DNA from 3 places in the Rahnella sp. 1L-D-7-B-C2 genome. Region 1 is predicted to be linked to each of the others. Evidence: predicted binding sites of a transcription regulator. Region 1 holds the regulator's gene; each other region holds the start of a gene.

Region 1 (6,907 bases):
GCCTTTTCGTGTGAAATCTTTTTGCTGCGCGCTTCATCTTCAATGGCTTTTTCAATGGCTTTCGAGGCCAGCAGCTTATTGAATAAATCCTGACGGGCAGGCAGGCGCGGGCCGACTGCTGCCAAACGCAGGCGAGAGAAGTGCATTCGCGCCACGCGGGCGAGCTTTTGCGCGATGGTTTTATCCGTACCGTGCTCGGTCGCCATGTAGCGCAACGACACCGTATTAGAGAAGCGGACAAAACTGTCGCGGCCTAGCCACAACACGGCGAAGAATTTCTGAATGCCGTTCAGCACGCGCAGATGCGGCGTATCCTGACCTTCACGGCCCGGTGCACGTCCGAACATCACCGAGACGGGCAACATCTGAATGTCTAAATCCGGATTATTACGGTGCAGATCCAGATAGTCGTGGAACAGCTTTACGGATTCCTGCTTCGGCGTGTAATACGAAAACACGCGCGGGCCTTCAGCGATAAACACATGGCTTGGCAGCAGTGTGCCGTCGATATCCAGCGGAATCAGCGGATCGGGCAAATTCTGGGCAAGACACTGCGCACGCAGGGTCAGCAAATCTGCTTTGGAGTTATAAGGTAATACGTACAGGATCGGGCGCGTCGGGTCTAAGTGCAACTCGGTCACCGGATCTGTAGGTATGACTTTGCTCTTTACCAGCAATGAAAGCGGTAAATTCAATAATGTGTAATAAAGTCTACGCCAACCTGACATAAAAACGTGAAGCCTCTTGTTAGCCATTTCGCCGCAAGGATACCAGAAAGCTCAAATGAGATCTGTGGTGATGAGAGACCATTAAACCGCTAAAATGCATCAAACACCCGAAGGACTACCCCTCAAGGATCAGTAACAGAATGGCGAACCAAGTCACTGGATTTACCCGAATTTATAAAGCAGCCGGATATTCATGGAAAGGGCTGAAAGCGGCATGGCAAAATGAAGCGGCTTTCCGTCAGGAAGCCAGTGCGGCTATCCCCTTAATTTTGCTCTCATTCTGGTTCGATGTGAGCAGCATCGAACGCATCCTGCTAATCGGCTCGGTGGTCCTGGTTTGCGTGGTGGAATTGCTCAACAGCGCCGTGGAATGCGCAATCGACCGCATCGGGCCTGAGTTTCACGTGCTCTCAGGACGTGCCAAAGACATCGGGTCGGCTGCTGTACTGTTGACCATCATATTGGCGATTTTTGTCTGGGTCAGCATCTTTTGGCCGCGATGGTTCTGATTTGGAATCTGTATTCCAGGAATCGCGCTTATGCACTGTTTTTATTCAATCTTAGGTTTTCATTGCCCGTATAGCTGTATATACTCACAGCTAGACTGTATAAACAACCAGGGGGCGGAATGAAAGCTTTAACGACCAGACAACAAGAGGTCTATGACCTGATTCGCGATCATATCTCCACTACGGGTATGCCACCAACCCGCGCGGAGATTGCCGCTCGTCTTGGGTTCCGTTCCCCGAATGCTGCGGAAGAACACCTGAAAGCTCTGGCGCGTAAAGGCGTCATTGAGATTGTCTCCGGGGCTTCGCGCGGTATCCGTCTGCTGATGGAAGAAGAAGAAGGTTTACCGCTCATTGGCCGTGTAGCCGCCGGTGAACCTCTGCTGGCTCAGCAACATATCGAAGGACACTATCAGGTAGATCCCGCGATGTTTAAACCGAGCGCGGATTTCCTGCTGCGCGTTAGCGGTATGTCGATGCGCGATATTGGGATTCTTGATGGTGATCTTCTGGCCGTGCATAAAACGCAGGACGTGCGTAATGGCCAGGTTGTCGTCGCCCGTATCGATGATGAAGTCACGGTAAAACGCCTGAAGAAACAAGGCAACGTGGTGCAGTTACTGCCTGAAAACAGCGAGTTCCAGCCGATTGTGGTGGATCTGCGTGAGCAAAACTTCAGCATTGAAGGCTTAGCGGTTGGTGTTATTCGCAACGGCGACTGGATCTAATCAGTCAACGAAAATGCGATTTCTGCGCTTTCCCCTGAACTAAGTCACACGAATTTCGCATCATCGCCCCTCACGGGGCGATTTCATTTTAGGCATATCCTGAACCTCCGGCATGAGATTCTCTATGCAACATCAATCCCTTCTGCAAAAGTTTCAACACACTTTTCTGAGCCCGACCGATAAAGCCCTCTGGATGCTCGCGCTGCCAATGATCTTTTCTAATATCACTGTGCCTTTGCTGGGACTGGTGGATACGGCAGTGATCGGTCATCTCGACAGCCCGGATTATCTCGGCGGCGTCGCGGTGGGTTCGATGATCACCACCTTCCTGTTCATGATGCTGCTGTTCCTGCGCATGAGTACCACCGGTATGACCGCGCAGGCGCTCGGCGCGAAAGATAAAGTCCTGCTGGCGCGCGCTTTTGTGCAGCCTTTTCTTCTGGCTGTGCTGGCGGGTGTGGTGATTTTATTGTTCCGTCATCCGCTGATGGAAGGGGCTTTTTACATTGTTGGCGGCAGTCAGTCGGTGCTGGAACAGGCGCGGCTGTTTATTGAAATCCGTTGGATTAGCGCGCCCGCTTCTCTGGCAAATCTGGTGATCCTGGGCTGGCTCCTCGGAATTCAATACGTGCGCGGGCCGGTGATTTTACTGATTGCCGGTAACCTGCTTAACATCGTGCTGGATCTGTGGCTGGTGATAGGGCTCGGCTGGAATGTACAGGGCGCAGCGACGGCAACTGCCTGTTCGGAGTATTTCACGCTGTTCATCGGGCTGTGTTTTGTCTGGCGTGTGATGAAGCGCTGGGGGATCACTTTCCCGCTGCTGACCTCATCGTGGCGCGGCGACTTGCACCGGTTGCTGAGTCTCAACCGTGACATTATGCTGCGTTCGTTACTACTCCAGCTCTGTTTCGCCTCGCTGACTATTCTCGGGGCGCGGCTCGGCAGCCATATTGTTGCGGTGAATGCCGTTCTGATGAATCTTCTGACCTTTACAGCTTTTGCGCTCGATGGCTTTGCTTACGCGATTGAAGCCCATTCCGGTGAGGCGTTTGGTGCCCGTAACCGTGAAAAACTGCTGAAGGTATGGCGCGCAGCCTGTCGGCAGGCGGGTCTGGTGGCACTGGCGTTTGCGCTGTTGTATGCCCTGACCGGCGAGCAAATTATTAATGCGCTGACGTCTCTGCCAGAGCTGCGCCAGCTGGCTGACAGTTATCTGGGATGGCAGATTGTTCTGCCGCTGGTCGCGGTCTGGTGTTACCTGCTCGATGGTATGTTTATCGGCGCGACCCGCGGGCGGGATATGCGCAACAGCATGGCGATTGCCGCACTCGGGTATGGACTGACGTTGCTGTCATTACCGCTTTTGGGCAACCATGCGCTGTGGCTGGCGCTGACCGTCTTCCTCGGGCTGCGGGGCGTTTCTCTCGGCTGGATATGGCACCGGTACTGGCAGCGAGACGCATGGTTTTCCTCGTCATCACACTGAATTGGCGACTTTTTTACATGGCAGGATATAGCGGTTAGTCGTTATATCCTGCTTTGGAATAATCCTAATAACGCGTTTTATCCCTTCGTTTGCAGGATAAATCCAAATTCTCTACTAACCTTAGAAGTGTTAAGCCCGAGCTGCAGCGGTAACCCGCAGCTCCATAAACCCTAAGGTAACAGGAGATATTTTATGAATAAGGACCAAGCCGACGGTAACTGGAAGCAGTTTAAAGGCAAAGTAAAAGAAAAATGGGGCAAGCTGACTGACGACGATCTGACCGTAGTGGAAGGTAAACGCGATCAGCTGGTTGGTAAGATTCAGGAGCGTTACGGCTATCAGAAAGATCAGGCCGAGAAAGAGCTCAAGGATTGGGAATCAAGCAACAAATATCACTGGTAAAAACGCGACTCCCCCTCGTGTTTCAGTGACGTATCCTGAGTAGAAGCTGCTCCTACCCGGAACGCTTTCAGGATACGGGTACAAGGATGTACCCACTGTTTTATCTTGAGTACGTCAGCCGTAAAGTCCTCCCGACAGCACCGCATCCTCGCTATTCAAATCCCGCGATATAAAATTTAGCGTTTCTTCACCACAATTGTGTGGTCGTGATCGCAGTGGTCGTGGCTTTCGCATGTCTCAACGACTTTGCATTCGCCGCACAGACCATGCGCTTCTACTACGGAATGACGTAATTCGAACCCAGAATCCAGTGCCAGTTTCGCCAGGCGCTCTTCGATACCGTCAGTGGTTTTTTCCGTCACCAGACCGCAGCGATCGCAAATAAACAGCGCTGACGTATGGCTCGGCTCTTCAAAATGATGGCACAACACGTAGCTGTTAGCGGATTCCACCCGGTGAATAAACCCCTGTTCCAGCAGGAAATCCAGCGCACGATAGACCGTTGGTGGCTTGGCCTGCGGTTCGCTGACGCGCAGCAAATCCAGTAAGTCATAGGCGCTGATCGCACCGGGCTGTTGCGTCATCAGGCGCAGCACTTCCAGACGCTGCGGCGTAAGGCGAACATTACGCTGCTGGCAAAGCTCTTCAGCTTGTGAAAGGACTTTTTCCGGATTATTCAGGGTCATAAAAACGTTCTCTGAGCGCAGATTGGGATCGATAAGCCACATCATGTGGCCATTGTTGATTTTATCATGCTTCGGCCAAATCGACGAATTATGCGCCGCCGGGCTGTGACATATTCTGCCTCCTAAAACCCGCACCGGATGCCGAATCTTTGTTCTGTGGTATAATCAGCAACTACCTTCCCTCTGGCCTGTGCGCCGGAGGGAGCGCCACGAACTCCTTCAGCGAATGTCAGGTCGATGTCAGAAACTCAACACGAAATACCCCAAACCACCCCGTTTTCCGCTCAGCGTTTTTCCGTTGCGCCGATGCTTGACTGGACCGATCGTCACTGTCGCCATTTCCACCGCCTGATGACTGGCCAGACGCTGCTTTACACTGAAATGGTGACCACCGGCGCCATCATTCATGGTAAAGGGGATTATCTCGGCTTTGGTGAGGAAGAGCATCCGGTGTCGCTTCAGCTCGGTGGCAGTAATCCGGCCGATCTGGCGCACTGCGCTAAACTGGCCGAAGCGCGCGGGTATGATGAAATTAACCTCAACGTTGGTTGCCCGTCGGATCGTGTGCAGAACGGCATGTTCGGGGCCTGTCTGATGGGACAGGCGTCGCTGGTAGCGGATTGCATCAAAGCGATGCGCGACGTGGTGTCAATTCCTGTTACCGTCAAAACCCGCATCGGCATCGACGACCAGGACAGCTATGAATTCCTGTGCGATTTCATCCGTCAGGTCTCTGAAAAAGGCGGCTGCGATACGTTTATCATTCATGCGCGCAAAGCGTGGCTTTCCGGTCTGAGCCCGAAAGAAAACCGTGAAATCCCACCGCTGGATTACCCACGCGTTTATCAGCTTAAGCGTGATTTCCCGCATCTGACGATGGCGATTAATGGTGGGATTAAGACGCTGGAAGAAGCCAAAACGCATCTGCAATTTATGGATGGCGTCATGGTGGGCCGCGAAGCTTACCAAAATCCTGGCATGTTATTGAACGTGGATCGCGAACTATTTGGCTCAGACGCACCGCTGAAAACAGGCCCGGACATTATCCGCGCGCTGTATCCTTATATTGAAGCGGAGCTGAGTAAAGGCACTTATCTTGGTCATATCTCCCGCCATATTCTCGGCCTGTTCCAGGGCGTGCCAGGTGCGCGTCAGTTCCGTCGTCATCTCAGTGAGAATGCGCATAAAGCCGGCGCGGGCATTGATGTGGTTGAGCAGGCGCTGTCGTTGGTAAATCAACCTCAGGAAGCGACAGCGCAGGTTTAAGCTGTGAGTAAAATCACTATCTGTTAGTCAAATTCGCTATCTCTTCGCAGGTCATTCGTGCCTGCGAATAATTTTATCCTTGATATTCAATGCAATAATTCCTGTCTCCGATTGGCACGTTTCTTGTAATGGTAGACAGGTGTTATGACATCGCGTCTTAATGCAATTCGCTTATTAAGGAGCACCCGATGCTGGAAATTCTCTTTGTGCTTGGCTTTTTCTTCATGCTGATGCTGACCGGCGTCTCTCTGCTGGGCATGGCGGCTGCACTGATCGTGGCGTTTGCTCTGATGATGCTGGGCGGATTCTTGGCGATTGTTATCAAAATGTTGCCGTGGTTGGTTCTGGCTGTCATCGCGGTCTGGATTTATCGTGCGTATATCAGGCCGGACGCGCCTAAATACCGTCGCCGCCGTTTACCATGATTTTTGAAGTCAATAAGTGGCTTCTATAACATCATGAAATCATGACGGTTAATAACGCACTGCTGTGCACATAAAAATGTAATCGTTACAAAGATAACTTTTACTTATGTGCTAGCGATCACAAGCTGGATCAGAATGTGCGGTCAAAGGTTATAAATCATATTTTTTAACATGGGTGACTGTTAGGATGAGATTCATGCATGGTCAGCAGGCCATAAACTGAATTCATCAAGTCCGTTGAGGCACACAATAGTCGCATAAGTGACACCGCCCTTCGGATTTACCTTGCAGTACCCTACGGCAGTACCCGTCTGAAATCAGAGGTCGTCTGGATCAGACAGTAAGAAAGGCTTCCAGATGGAAGCCTTTTTTGCATTTATCATTCAGCGGACTGATTATTTACCAGGGATCAGCAAACTCGACCCCTGGGTCGCGCGGCTTTCCAGCGTTTCGTGTGCGCGTTTGGCTTCGGACAGCGGGAATTTCTGCGCATCGCTGACGTCTACCTGAATTGCGCCGCTGGCGATCAGCGAGAACAGTTCGCCGCTGGCTTCTTCCAGCTCCTCGCGGTTAGTCACATAGCCATTGAGGGAAGGGCGCGTGACGAACAGTGAGCCTTTCTGATTAAGGATCGCCAGATCCACGCCTTTCACCGGCCCGGACGCATTGCCGAA
Region 2 (6,907 bases), on a different contig from region 1:
TTCCTCCTTTGCCTGCCGGTAGGCATCAATAAAGGCCCAGTTCACATGACTTTCCGACGCCAGTCCGGACGGGATCCCTTCCCAGTCCTGAAACATCAGCTCCGGGTCTTCTTCATCGGCGTGCAGCTTGCTGCATGCCGCCAAAAAGTCTTGCTCGTCGTCAAACTCGGTCAGATCGAGCCATTTCCCGGCGATGCTGCCGCAGTTGTATTTGTGGTACGTACCGACGTACACGGCTGGTGTGGTTGTGCTCATGTGCCTTTCTCCGCTGGTTGTGGGATCACAGTTCCGGCTTACGCCGTGCCGACACGACAGACGGGCGCAAAGCGGAGGATGCAGGGGCGCTACCGGAGGCCGCAGCGCAAACGAAGGAAGGAGGTGGGCTGAACGGCGGGCGAGTGAATATTGAACGAGCACGCGACGGGAAGACCGCCGAGTGTATGAGTGCGAACGGGTGAGGATAGCGGCGAAGCGAACCCTTGCATACGCAGCGGCCCGTCTACAGTGAAGGCACGGCGTTAGCCGTCGCAGCTCAGGCTATCAGGGGCGTTTTTAGCCGGGTTGGTGCGCGGAAGCGTGGCAACCCCTGAAAAAGCGGAGTATCACGACATCCTTATCCGCAGTCCAAAAACTCCCCCCCGTCGCCGGCGGGGAAGCGCTTTATTGTTTGGCCAGCTCGGCGGCGTAACGGAGAGAATCCCAGTTGTAACCAATACTGGCATCGTGATTATCGGTGGCGATCTCCATTGCCCGGTGTATTTCCTCCGACGTTAGCGTTTCATCTACTTCAAGAAAGTCATCCTCAAGCCAGAATGTCCCGCAACAGAGCGTATCCGCAGGGTACGCCGACAGCCTGGACATAAAGCCTTCGACCGTTACCTCCCGATGGCTGTAGCCGTTCACTGCCGGCGTAAAGATTTCTCCCGCCACGTCACCCCAGCTCCAATCCTGCTGATCCGGACAGGGGCGAGTGACGTCCTGGGCGCAGATGCCCGGCACCTTTTGCAATGCCGTCGCGATCTCATCCAGGGTAATGCGATCACCGCTATCATCTTCACTGCCCAGATAGTAGCCATCCAGGTACAACGCCATCTCGCCGTTATCGAGAATCACTTTTGTGAGTTTGTGCATCAGAATATCTCCGCTTCAACGGCACCATTGCCGTGCCGCCACTAAAGACCGGCGGAAAGCGGAAGATGCAGGGGCGGAACGCAGGCCACAGCGCAGACGTTAACGGGCTGAATGCACCGTTAACGGTGAGAATGGGCGAGTATCCGGCAACGCGCACCCTTGCAGCTGGAGCGGCCGGTCTACAGTGAAGGCACGGCTTTGGTGCTTTCACATTTCAGCTACCTGGCTTTGTCCGTCTCCTTTGCGGCCCCGGCTCTGCCGGGAAATGCCGCGTGGCGTTTCTGGGAGACGTTCGGGAGTTCAACGCCCCGGACGTCTCCCCCTGAAAATAACAAGGCTCTTGCAGCCTTGTTATCCCAGCACTAATCCCGAAATGCGTGGTCCAGTTCGTTTACCTGCTGGTATATATCGAGGAATCTTGTGTTCATCTGGCTGATAATCTGTCCGGCCAAACGCTGTGATAATTCCTCACTGTTCCAAAACCAGGTTGATTCCATCGTGCGCAGCCGCTCACGAAGTTCAAACATGGTGTTCGCCAGCTGTGCAACGTCGGCCCGCAGCGCTTCATTATCCTGATAGTTCATCTTGTATTTCCTTTTGTCGTATTTAATGTCACGCCGCGCGCGCATTACGCAGCTCTGTCAGGCGGCGTAATCCGGTTGCGTGGTATTGTTCCATCAGCTCAATGCCAATCCAGCGTCGCCCTGCCTGCTCCGCCGCAACGCAGGTAGAACCGCTGCCGGCGAAAGGGTCCAAAACAATTGAACCAGGCTGTGTAAACGACTCGATCAACGGCCGCAGCACTGAGACAGGTTTTTCCGTCGGATGGTGGAGGTTGCCGGTGTACTGCCAGGGCATCACGTCAGGTAACGGTTTTTCGGGTAGCGGCGGGCGCCCTTTAGCAAGTACGTAAGCACTTTCGTGCTGATAACCTACGAACGCTGACTTTGAGGCGTAAGTTTTGGTGAAAACAATGTGGCCCACTACACGAAAACCTGCCGCTTTCCACGCCTGCATAAACAAATCCACCCGATTCCAGCCGTAGAAACTCACGGCCAGGCTGTTGGCTTTGAGCACCCGGAACATTTCTTTACTGACAGGCAGTAACCAGTCCCCTTGTTTGTCATTGGCAATTGAGCGTCCTGATCTGTCGGTAAACCCGACGAGATAAGGAGGATCCGTCAAAATAAAATCCACCGCATTAGCCGGAAAACCAGACATAACCTGCTCACAATCACCCTGAATAAATCGGGACATAGCGTTACTCCACATGGAATGCCGGGACCGGCCGGCGCCGTGCCCCCACGACAGACGGGCGCAAAGCGGAGCAGGCAACGTGCGTCAGAGGAAGCCGCAGTCGTGACGTGAGCGGGCTGAATGCACCGTGAACGGAGGGAAACGGGTGACGAGGACGGCGTAGCGTACACTTGCATGCGAAGCGGCCCGGCTACAGTGCGGGCACGGGGTCGGCGCTAAATTTTCAGGCAAAAAGGCAATGAAACATGATGTGTTTAAATGACAGCGGCACCGGCAGGTGCCCATAGATACGGAGCAAGGCGACATCCTAAGGCAGTAGCGTTCACCAAAAGGTGACCCTGCATTAAGAGTATTAAGAATGAAAAGACTTGAAGCGGAGTAGAAACGGGATAGTTAACTTAAATATCCCTTTCTCTTACAGTAGTAGTGAAGCTAGGGTTTGGGTTTTTCATCGAAAGCTAACGTGGCACCCACACACATCATTAGCGCAAACAGTACATGAAAGAGAGCCTTTAATAGCCCGTTTAGCTCGACGTTCATAGGTATAACAACAAACACTAAACTTCCAAGGACACATCTCCGCCCCACAACTTTCCGTTGTTCAGCTGAAAGGCGATCTATCCTGGTCAATCTCGACAGGGTGCCGATAATAGTTTTCCACATATTTATTCCTCAATAAAAAACCGGCGCGGCACCGGCTTTAAGTCAAGCTGAGATGCTTAAAACATCTTCTTCGCGTTATTTCGCGTAGCCTCTGTATTTTCCATAGCCCCTTCTCCTTGCCCCTGTCCTCGAGAGATTTCTTTCTTACCTTCTGTCTGCAGCTCAGACACTAAGTCTGATGGAAGCAACATCCTGAGGATCTGAATAACTTCTTCCCTGCTGGTTTTATCATTAAGCAACTCGGAAAGGAGGAACGGGATACGCCCTTCTACTTTCTGCAAGGCAAAACCTGCCAGCATCGCCGCGCGTTGGATCCGGCCCCTGTCACCCTGCGGGATACTATCCAATTGATCGCAGACGTACTTATCAGCCTCGAGCTTATCAGGAGACAGGTAAAATTGAATTTTGCGGCGATTATCCATGTTAGGTTATCCGATTGAAAACATGCCTGTGACCAGGTCAAATTGTGAGTCTGTTGTTTTAAAAAAACGTTCTTCACGAACGCCACAGTGGCGTTTTATAGCCTCTGCAATGATCTCAGCGCCGCCGCCGATAACCATAACATGACTGTACCCTTCGAATGAACTGACTGCCTCCAGCACTCGGTTAGTTAACTTCGCTTCAGATTCCCATAGGGCATCTTTGACCAAAGCCACTTTATCTGCATCGTTTACACGACTTTTAAGGTACAGATCGTCATTACGGTGGATGATGATATCGTCTGCCAAATAGCTGCTCCCCTGTGTTCTCGCTACGTTCAGAGCCGATTTCACCGCCTCAGTCATTAGCGAAACACCTAGCCGTGAATCTCCAAAAATTCGTGAGATACCTGACATCTGTCCCCTTACCTGCGAAATATCCAATGTCGTGCCCCCTAGATCCACAATCAGAAGTGAATCCAGTGGATTCAGCATGCTCGCAATATCAAATCCAGCAGGAATAGACTCAGGCATCACTTCAACACTGCGAATAGTGAAGACATCGTGCCCGTTAAGGGTGATCGGTCGCAACAAGTTGTCTTTTTTACGCTGAATATTCACTCTGTTGGGCTGGTTATTTATGTCGAAGTATTCCGCAAGTGGAAGAGAAACAACAATATCAACTTCTTGTGCAGCCAATCCTGTCTGCAGCAACGCATGGTGAACAGCTACAACATTTACATCGCTGTACTGGTAAGCCACGTTGGTGGTTTTAACTGCATCAGGACTGATCGGGTCAAACGAGTAGTGTTCTCCGTTCATTGTGTAGTTGAACACAGGGCGGTCCCCGAAAGGCACAACCCATTCGCGTTTAAAGCTGTTTGGACTCAAAAAGCGGAATTTTTCATCGCCTTCCTGCCACATGACTTTGATATTGGTAGAGCCGTCGTCAACGAAGATTTTCATTTCACACCCTTCTTTGAGAATTAATTGAGATAAATAAGAGATAACAATGGGAATATTACGCCTGGAATCTCAACAACACAACCCTAATGAGATATTTTTGAGAATTATATGAGAAAATAAAGAGAACTATAGACATTCCTAAGCATTTGTAATTTTTTAGTACTTGCTTTACTACTCAAGAACGATCGCCATATACTGTATATAAACACAGTATACGGACACTCTCATGCGCGTTGAAATCTTCACCCCCGATGTATCTGGCAAAGCCGTACTGCTACCCTTATTTATGGATAGAGTACCCTGCGGATTCCCCAGTCCTGCAAGTGACTACGTCGAAAAGTCGTTGAATTTAAACGATTATTGCATCAGACACCCTTCTGCGACTTTCATGATACGCGCGGAGGGGGCATCTATGGTTCTGGCAGGGATAAGTGATAACGACTTGCTGGTTGTAGACCGAGCGGAGACAGCAAGGCACGGCGATATCGTCGTCGCCGCTGTGGGAGGTGAATTTACGGTTAAACGGCTCTGCACACATCCGCGCTTATGCCTGGAACCTATGAACCCGGAATATCGTACGTTGTTTGTTGAACCGGATGATTTAGAGATATTTGGTGTTGTGATGTACGTCATTCATGGAACCCGGGGTTAACCATGTTTGCACTCTGTGACTGCAATAGTTTTTATGCCTCCTGTGAAATTTTATTCGCTCCACATTTGAGAGGCAGACCTGTTGGCGTCCTGAGTAACAACGACGGGTGCATTATCGCTAGAAATCAAGAACTTAAGAAATTAGGCATTAAAATGGGCATGCCATATTTTCAAATTAAGCCACTGATAAAACAGCACGGGATCGTGCTGTTTTCGTCTAACTACGCGCTATATGCGGACCTGTCAGCCAGAGTGCATACCATTTTAGATTCTATGGCTTTGAATTCAGAAGTTTACAGCATCGATGAAAGCTGGCTTGACGTAACTGGCATCGATGCCGTCACACCTTTTGAAGAATATGGCCACCAGATCAGAGATAAGGTAAAAAAGCATACTGGCCTGACCGTAGGCGTTGGCATATCGAAAACCAAAACCTTAGCAAAAAGTTGCCAGTGGGCAAGCAAGGCATATCCAGCGACTCATGGCGTTGTCGCACTCACGGAGGATGCAAGGATCCGCAAACTGCTGTCTTTACAGCCCGTGGAAGAAATCTGGGGTGTCGGTCGCAGAATAGGAAAACGGCTGAATCTAATGGGGATCAAGACGGCTTTACAGCTGGCCGATGCTGATATTCGCTTTATCAGGAAAAACTTCCACGTAGTTCTTGAGCGCACTGTCCGGGAGCTGCGCGGCGAGCAGTGTATTTCCCTTGAGGAAAACGTCCCTACCAAACAGCAAATCATCTGCAGCAGGAGTTTTAGCCAACGCGTAACAGACGAACAGGCTATGCGTCAGGCCGTATGCCAGTATGCAACGCGAGCAGCTGAAAAGTTGCGGCTGGAAAAGCAGTTCTGCCGGCATATCTCCGTTTTTATGCGAACATCACCTTTTGCCAATGATCCGCAAGCAAGTCTTTCAGGTTCGCAGCAGCTGGTTACTGCGACTCAAGATACGCGCGATATTATCGCTGCAGCTCAGAGCGTCGTCGACCGCATCTGGCAGCCGGGTTTTCGCTATGCCAAAGCAGGGATAATGCTCAATGACTTCTCCCCTACCCGCGTAGCTCAGCTATCACTTTTCGATGATCACGCCCCTCGCGCTGGCAGCGAGGCGCTAATGAAGGTCGTAGATAAAATCAATCAGGGAAGTTTAGGAAAGGTGTGGTTTGCTGGACAAGGTATCGAACAGTCTTGGCAAATGAAGCGTGAGATGCTTTCTCCAGCGTATACCACCAGGTGGGATGACTTACCTAGAGCAAAAATAGCTTAGTCGTATAAATATCAACTAGATATTCAAAGAATATCCAATAGGTATCTAGAAGATACCCATTAGATATCTTATGAATATGACTGGGAAGTAAATTAATAATGATCAGATAATTTCGCCTTAGCCGCTACCTTAGAACATTTAATGACCTACCATAGTCGTTCCTCTAAACCCTATCTCAAGGATTTTCGCCACTAATTCTGGGATATCTTCTGCAGAGTGCCGTTCAGGCATTTGTACGTTTTCGTTTAACGTATACCTAAGGATCTTGGGTTCCACATACTCTTCTGCATCCACGGATTCACGGAGACTCGCAATTCTTCTTTTCATCTCCTCATGGCATTTTTCGAAAGCCGCGTTTTCAAAAACCCGAACATCGATATTCACATCGCTCCTGAAAGTTCTTTTATCTGAAACAACTAGCGCAGCAGTTAATGACTTAGTCTGGGAGGATAGTTTGTGTTTGCAATCAATTTTTATACTTTTATTACTTTCTTCATTGAAGGTGATTGCAACGTCAATCAAACCCACATTTAAAACATTCTCTGAATCAC
Region 3 (6,907 bases), on a different contig from region 1:
GATCTTAGGGGCAATGGAGCAGATAGCGGCCCATTGTGAGTTGTAGGTATTCTGGTTTTCCAGAACCATACGAATAGCGCGTTGACGAACTTCAGGGGGAAATCGGTTATGTTTTGTCATCCTGGTTACCTCTCTCAAAGAATGTAGTCTCCAGGATTACCGGGGCGGTTCACTACAGGTGGTTGCCAGACAACAGGATGTGAGCCCGTATCAAGACCTTTAGTGTCCCCTGCCCCAAAAATTTCGTTATATCCCCTTTCTTCAGAACGACCTTCAAAACCCAGAATATTACTTATATGCCATCCCAGTAGAATGCCTGTTTTGTCAGTTTGCGATCTGCAAGCGAACCATAAAGCCACTAACATATTTCTTGATACATCGATCAGCCTAGTTGCAGCACCATGGTGTTGAAGCTTTGCCAGTAACTCAAAATCAGTCAACTTCCTGCCATTTTCATAGCCATAGCCCTGATGCCAAGCGTTAAGTAGCAGATCTCTTTCATAATCGCGCATCGTCACCTCAGAAGGTGGCTCTTCCCAGCGTCTTTCTTTCAAGAGACGGCGATATGCTGAACTATGTATTGCCCAACTCACATCACCCTGCCCTCTCCACATGTATACACTTCGTCTGTCACCAGAATGGTCATCAATAATTTCCAAAATCTGGCTAAATTTACTAGGAGTGTGTATATCTCACCAAACAACAAAGTCTGCATTTTATGCACGTGTTTAACCATTATTACGCATCTAAAAAACAATCAATTTAATATCATAATGATAGTATTATAAGTGTTAAAAGAAACGATAGAGAATATCCTCTAGTCTTTCTTCCCACCAATCATTGCGCCTTCATTAAGTACATGCCGGATCCCGATGTTGATCAGAGCCGCGCGCGAAAGCCCTAGGTCTCCTGCTTTCTGGTCTAATTGGTCAAGGATATCTGGGGTGATAGTTAACGTGATTTGTTGTTTTTTCCCTTTAATGACACCTTTCTTTTTGGCTGACTGGCCATCTGGAGCACCTTCGATGAAAGCATCTAGTTTAGCGTTGGCTTCATTTGTTTTTTTTGGTGGTTTTGTAATTGCCATTTCATATCACCTTAATATTAATATGATGTTTTATTGATTGTTAAATAGGATGCTTATGAGGGTAGTAAGTTCCAGATTAGCTTTAGCATCTTGTGGCTTATATTCAAAGACGCATTGGCCTGAACCAGCAGCATTTGAAAATGCTTTACGGCCAACAATATGTTCAGGGATAAACTCAAGCTCCGGGTAATCGGTAAAGATGGCTGCAGCTTCTCTATTGTCTATTGAGTTACGATTTGCATCGGCAACGTTAATGATTGAGTAAGCTTTCAACCCGTCACGCACACTACGTGCCTCTGTAATTAGGTCTGAAATATCCTGCAAAGCCCATACATCAAAACTGCCTGGACGGTAGGGAACTAAAAGGACATCTGTCAAAACGAGTGCTGCACGCAATGCTGTTGAGTCCCTGCCGCCAGCATCAATGATCACATCATCATACTTTGCTTTTTGCTGCATAAGTTGTGAGCGCAGAATCGGGCCATCAGCATAAGCCGAGCATGCGATACCTGGTTGGATATCGTTTTGTGCTCTTATGCTGATCGCCGTCTGTGCTGTCTCCTGCCGGTCAGCATCAATAAGTAGGACATCACGGCCTTGCATGGCTCTGGCGGCAGCAATATTCACTGCAAGTGTTGTTTTCCCTACACCACCTTTAGTATTCCCAACTGTAAGAATCATTTTTTACCCTCATTTTAATATTAAAATGCTGTGCTTATGATGTTCTTATACTAGCAGTAAAATATCTTTTTAAACCAGCATTTTCTCAGATAATTATCATTAAATAATATTATTTTAATATTAATATAATTTGTTTTTGAGGTGTAAATGATTGGTAACTAGATAAAGAGAAATTTTTTGCATTGGTTAACTGTGATAGATGCAATTGCTATTGCATCAGAGTCACTTTTTCTCCACTTAGGTGACTCTTCGATAGCCCTAGTTTTGAAATTACTATTTAAAAGTATTCCAAGCATAAAACTCCCGTCCGACCATGCTGTGGGAATTGCGTGGGGTGGGCAGAGCAGAAGCACAATCCAGATTTTAAATGTTGAGATGGATTAATGGTATGTAAGTTATTTTAATATCATTAAAATATTAAAAAGGCATTATTTAACAATCATAATGATTTTTATTTAATATCGTATTGCCGCTAAAATTTACACGCAGATAGAGAAGGGTCAACGAATCGAGGCAACCGGTAAATCCGACCATCTTGTAGTGTAAGCAGGGGAGAGCATGTCACGTTTCATCTGCCATTCGGGTGCAATCCCACGTCCCGCAAACCATACCTTTCCCAGGCCAGAATTATTGATGCCATCGAGAACGTGCATCAACGCGTCACTGGCAGGTCGGGGCTGAACTTCATCGAACAAATCCAACTGTGATACACCGTTTGGTGTGAAATCATTGAGCATGATTCCGGCCTTTGCGTACCGGCGGCCATCGTCCCAGATACGATCGAGTGCCTTCATTGCGGCCGCAATAATATCGCGGGTGTCTCGTGTCGGTGTGGTGAGCTTTTCAGTGGCCACGTTGCTGTAATAGATTTCGTTGACTGCGAAAGGTGATGTTTTCACGAAAACGGAAATATGCCGGCAGTACTGATGTTCACCCCTGAGCTTTTCCGCTGCCCGTTCGGCATACTGGCAGACGGCCTGACGCATCGCCTCATAGGTTATGATCCTCTCGCCGAAAGAGCGGCTGCAGATAATTTGCTGTTTTGCAGGCGGGGCTTCCTCCAGGCTGATACAGCTTTCGCCGTTCAGTTCCCGACATATCCTTTCCAGGACAACGCTAAAGTTCTTCCTGATAAAAGTGGGATTTGCGCGAGCGAGCTGCAGGGCAGTGTGAATACCCATCAGGTTTAGCTTTTTTGAAATCCGACTTCCGCAGCCCCAGACTTCCTGAACGGGCATCAGCGATAACAATTTTTCAGTCCGCCGGGGATTACCCGGCGTAAGAGCCAGTACACCCTTAAATTGTGGCCATTCCTTCGAGGCCCACTGAGCGGCTTTGGCCAAAACTTTGCCGGGTCCCATCCCTACACCGATGGTCAGGCCAGTTCCCTTCAGAACGTGGGCGCGCAGCTGGTGGCCAAAGGTTTCAAAATCCATGCAGTTATCGATGCTTCTGATATCAATAAACATTTCATCGACGCTGTATTGCTCCACGCGTGGCGAAAGTTCCTCTAAATGACTCATCACCCGTTGAGAAAATGAGTGATATAAGGAATAGTTGCTGGAGAACGCGTACACCTTCTCAGGGAACGACATCTGCTGGATCTGAAACCACGGCATGCCCATTTTTATGCCTAATTTTTTGGCTGCTGCGGATCGCGCCACGCAACAACCATCATTATTACTCAATATTATCAATGGTTTACCGCGAAGCTTTGGGTTAAGAACCGCTTCGCAGCTTGCATAAAATGAATTTACGTCCGCCAGGGCAAACATCATTCACCGCCCCGGGTTTTATGCACAAAAGCCATCACGACTCCAAAAATCTGCAAGTCCTCCGGATAGATTGTCGGAAAGTTAGGGTTCATGGCCTGAAGCCCTGGGCGAGGTGTCAGTAACAGTCTCTTTACCGTGAATTCACCGTCTATCTCCGCTATCACAATGTCACCATGATGTGCCTCTTCTGCCTTATCTACGACCATCAGGTCACCGCTGTGCAAACCGATATCTGTCATCGAATTTCCAATCGCCCGGACGAAGAACGTGGAGGATTTTTTCTTTATACAGTAATCGTTCAGATCCAGTTCTGCGTCAGCGTAGTCGGCACAAGGGCTGGGAAAACCGGCGGGGCATCGTTCAATAAACAGGGGTAACGAAACCTTCACCGGATCAACGGCGGCGGGAGTGATATGTAGCATGGCAACTCCTTTTAATAATACTGTATATAATCACAGTATTATTGTTGTGAAAAATCAGACTTGCAAGCGCCGCATGGCTTCTTTTAACTAGCTCTCTGTTTTCTCAGGCGGAAATAATTCGTGGGAACATTCTTTGAACAAAAGGCATTCCACCTCAAATAAACCCTATTTTGATGATTTAATAATACTCATTATGAGTAATATTAATTGCAATTAGTCCTTTTTGGGGTATTATATTTACTCTAATTGAGTAAATATAAAGGTGTGTCATGAAAAAGATGGGTTGTGACGACGGTTCGACGAACGTAAAACTGGCCTGGCGGGACGGCGATGAAATCTGTACCTCTGTCTCGCCGAATTCGTTTAAAGCGGGGTGGAAGGTCGCCGGGATCGGCAGCAGTGAAACGTACAACTATGAAATTGACGGGCTGAAGTACTCCTTTGACAGCGTCAGCCATCAGGCGATCAATACCACCAACATCGAATACCAGTATGGCGACACCAATTTGCTGGCCGTACATCATGCACTGCTCACCAGTGGCCTGCCGCCACAGCCGGTAAGCCTGACGGTCACCTTACCTATCAGTGAGTTCTACACCAGCGACTGTCAGCATAACGAGGCCAACATACAGCGTAAAATTGACAACCTGCTGCGGCCGGTAACGCTGAACAAGCGCGAAACCTTCACCATCGCACACGTTGACGTCATGCCGGAATCGTTGCCTGCCGTGATATCGCCGCTGGAACGTGCAGGGGTAGGGGCGCTGGAAACCTCGCTGGTTATTGATCTGGGGGGAACGACGCTCGATGCCGGTGTCCTGGTGGGGCAGTTTGAAGATGTCAGTGCCATTCAGGGCAATTCTACGATCGGCGTATCGATGGTGACACAGGCCACACTCACGGCACTGCGTATGGCCAACAGCGACACCAGCGCCTTTGTGGCCGATCAACTGATACAGCGACGGCATGACCGCGAGTTTGCCGCCACAGTTGTCAACGATGAGTCAAAAGTGGACTATGTGCTGGACATGATAAGTTCGTCCATCGAGCGACTCGGGGAACGGGTGGTCAATGAGTTGTCGGCGTACCGCCAGGTGAACCGGGTTTGGCTGGTGGGTGGCGGGGCGTCGCTGATTGAGGCTGCCGTGCGCCGTGCCTGGAAACTGGCCCCCGACCGTATTGTGGTGGTCAATGAACCCCAGACGGCGCTGGTTCGCGAACTTGTTTTACTTTAATTCCAAGGAGCGCTATCCGTGACCGACAAACGTAAGAAACTGACCGTCTATTTGCACCCTGAAGACGACAGTCAGGATGCCAGGGCGATGGAGATTATCGAGTCAGTTCCCCTGCGCACCCGTGGTGATTTTTTCCGGGCGGCGATCGTCGGCGGAAGCGCGTTATACCAGCTGGATAAGCGTCTGCCTTATCTGTTGTCCATGCTGTTCGATGGCCAGCTGACCGCCGACCAGCTGGTGGGTATTATTCAGCAAACGACGGGATGGCAGCCCACGACGGCCAGCATTCAGGACGTCATTGCCGCCTGCGCTGGCCAGGTATCTGCCCCCTCAGTGCTCCCGGAACCCACCGGCAGTACGGAAGGGGAAGGGCAGGCCCGGACTAATTTCAAACGCATGCTGAAAAAAGACTGAAGCCCTCCGGCGTGCCGGAAGATTTGTGGAGAGAACCATGTCATTGATGCTGTTATGCAAAGGGATAATCGGACTGGAGACGCTGACGGGCAGGGCGCGCAAAAGCGCGGCGGAGTGGTGTTTTCTCCTCAGCTGCCTGTTTATTGTGCCGCTGCTGATATTTGACGGATTCAGTGTGCCGGTGAAGATACTCCTGCAGCTGTGCTGGGCGATCGTGGTGGTACGCGCGGCCTTTCTGGCCTCTGAAACTTGGAAGAAAAACCGTAAGTAAAACCGTAAGTAAAACCGATCATCGTTTTCCGCCGGCCCGCGTGCCGGTTTTTTTATGGCTACATCAGGCCGGGAGTGTGCGGTTTTCACCTCAGCTGCAGACGATATGACGCTTCCTCGTCGCGGCTGTTCGTTCCTCGCGGTGCTGCGGTACGCCTCAGCCGAGTCTGCGGCGAGCGTTGCGGGTTTTTCCAGGGTGGACTTTTTTTCCGCTTTTCGACATGCTCAAGACGACGCCCGGTCGTGCTGGCCGGCTCAGAACCCGGACGCATGATAAGGGGCGCTTAACCCCGCTGGAGGCATGACATGGTCATTAATCCCCGCTTTCCCAAAGAGCTGATTTTCTTCTCGGACGTCAAAGATGCCGTCGCTGACGCGGCGACCCGCATTTTTCTGACAGGTAAAGAGATCTGCCACGATACCCTGATGGAATGCCTGGCCGACCGGCTGGCTTATGCGAAAATTATTGAAGACAACTATACGGCCGGCGTGATGCAGCAGGCGATTGACCTGCTTGAAGAGCATCGTGGCCACCTCTGAACCGCCCGCGACGAACAGCATGTCATCCTCATTCATCGTCTGACCTCAGAGGCCGGCCTGGCCGGTGTCTGTCCTGCTGCCATTCATTTCGCGTACCGCCCCGGTCGTCGCAGACTACCGTCTCATTTCAAACCGCTTTCGGTTATCCACAGATTCACTGAGTAACTTCGGTATTCGCGGGGGATAAGTCGGTGAACCTTGCTGCGCCGGTCCTGTGCCCGGCGGCTTTTCACCCAAGGATGTCGCGTTGCTCCACATCCATAGCACCTGACGGTGCCGCCCTGATTTGCTCACTTCCGTGCTATCCCTCCACGTCCTTAACGTTAGTGCCAACGCCGTGCCCGCACTGTAGCCGGGCCGCTGCGCCTGCAAGTGTTCACTCCGTCGTCTCCTCACCCGTTCGCACCCGTCACGGCGCATTCAGCCCGTGACGGGTTTGCGCTGCGGCTTCCGGGGACGCACCTGCCTGCTCCGCTTTGCGCC

The links. The regulator LexA, encoded in region 1, represses DNA repair genes until DNA is damaged. The targets are predictions, from matches to a motif close to TNCTGTATGTACATACAGNA.
Region 2: the regulator LexA is predicted to act here: its motif matches at 4,630-4,649, upstream of umuD (translesion error-prone DNA polymerase V autoproteolytic subunit).
Region 3: the regulator LexA is predicted to act here: its motif matches at 3,984-4,003, upstream of umuD (translesion error-prone DNA polymerase V autoproteolytic subunit).

Annotation. Positions count from the first base shown of each region.
Region 1 is NZ_JBXAVQ010000024.1:21,588-28,494, reverse strand. It holds gene plsB (glycerol-3-phosphate 1-O-acyltransferase PlsB) at 1-728, opposite strand, end outside; gene AC0Z7K_RS22375 (diacylglycerol kinase) at 869-1,237, shown strand; gene lexA (transcriptional repressor LexA) at 1,357-1,965, shown strand; gene dinF (MATE family efflux transporter DinF) at 2,090-3,454, shown strand; gene AC0Z7K_RS22360 (CsbD family protein) at 3,647-3,856, shown strand; gene zur (zinc uptake transcriptional repressor Zur) at 4,033-4,542, opposite strand; gene dusA (tRNA dihydrouridine(20/20a) synthase DusA) at 4,780-5,808, shown strand; gene pspG (envelope stress response protein PspG) at 5,997-6,233, shown strand; gene AC0Z7K_RS22340 (NADPH:quinone reductase) at 6,629-6,907, opposite strand, start outside.
Region 2 is NZ_JBXAVQ010000015.1:75,029-81,935, reverse strand. It holds gene AC0Z7K_RS19480 (antirestriction protein ArdA) at 1-255, opposite strand, end outside; gene AC0Z7K_RS19475 (hypothetical protein) at 661-1,131, opposite strand; gene AC0Z7K_RS19470 (hypothetical protein) at 1,494-1,715, opposite strand; gene AC0Z7K_RS19465 (DNA methyltransferase) at 1,744-2,388, opposite strand; gene AC0Z7K_RS19460 (plasmid partitioning/stability family protein) at 3,108-3,473, opposite strand; gene AC0Z7K_RS19455 (plasmid segregation protein ParM) at 3,480-4,436, opposite strand; gene umuD (translesion error-prone DNA polymerase V autoproteolytic subunit) at 4,663-5,088, shown strand; gene umuC (translesion error-prone DNA polymerase V subunit UmuC) at 5,091-6,356, shown strand; gene AC0Z7K_RS19440 (hypothetical protein) at 6,495-6,907, opposite strand, start outside.
Region 3 is NZ_JBXAVQ010000014.1:80,711-87,617, forward strand. It holds one part of gene AC0Z7K_RS18895 (IS3 family transposase) at 1-120, opposite strand, end outside; gene AC0Z7K_RS18900 (FRG domain-containing protein) at 135-614, opposite strand; gene AC0Z7K_RS18905 (ribbon-helix-helix domain-containing protein) at 818-1,087, opposite strand; gene AC0Z7K_RS18910 (AAA family ATPase) at 1,118-1,768, opposite strand; gene umuC (translesion error-prone DNA polymerase V subunit UmuC) at 2,269-3,543, opposite strand; gene umuD (translesion error-prone DNA polymerase V autoproteolytic subunit) at 3,543-3,965, opposite strand; gene parM (plasmid segregation protein ParM domain-containing protein) at 4,235-5,200, shown strand; gene AC0Z7K_RS18930 (plasmid partitioning/stability family protein) at 5,219-5,614, shown strand; gene AC0Z7K_RS18935 (hypothetical protein) at 5,652-5,885, shown strand; gene AC0Z7K_RS18940 (hypothetical protein) at 6,191-6,424, shown strand.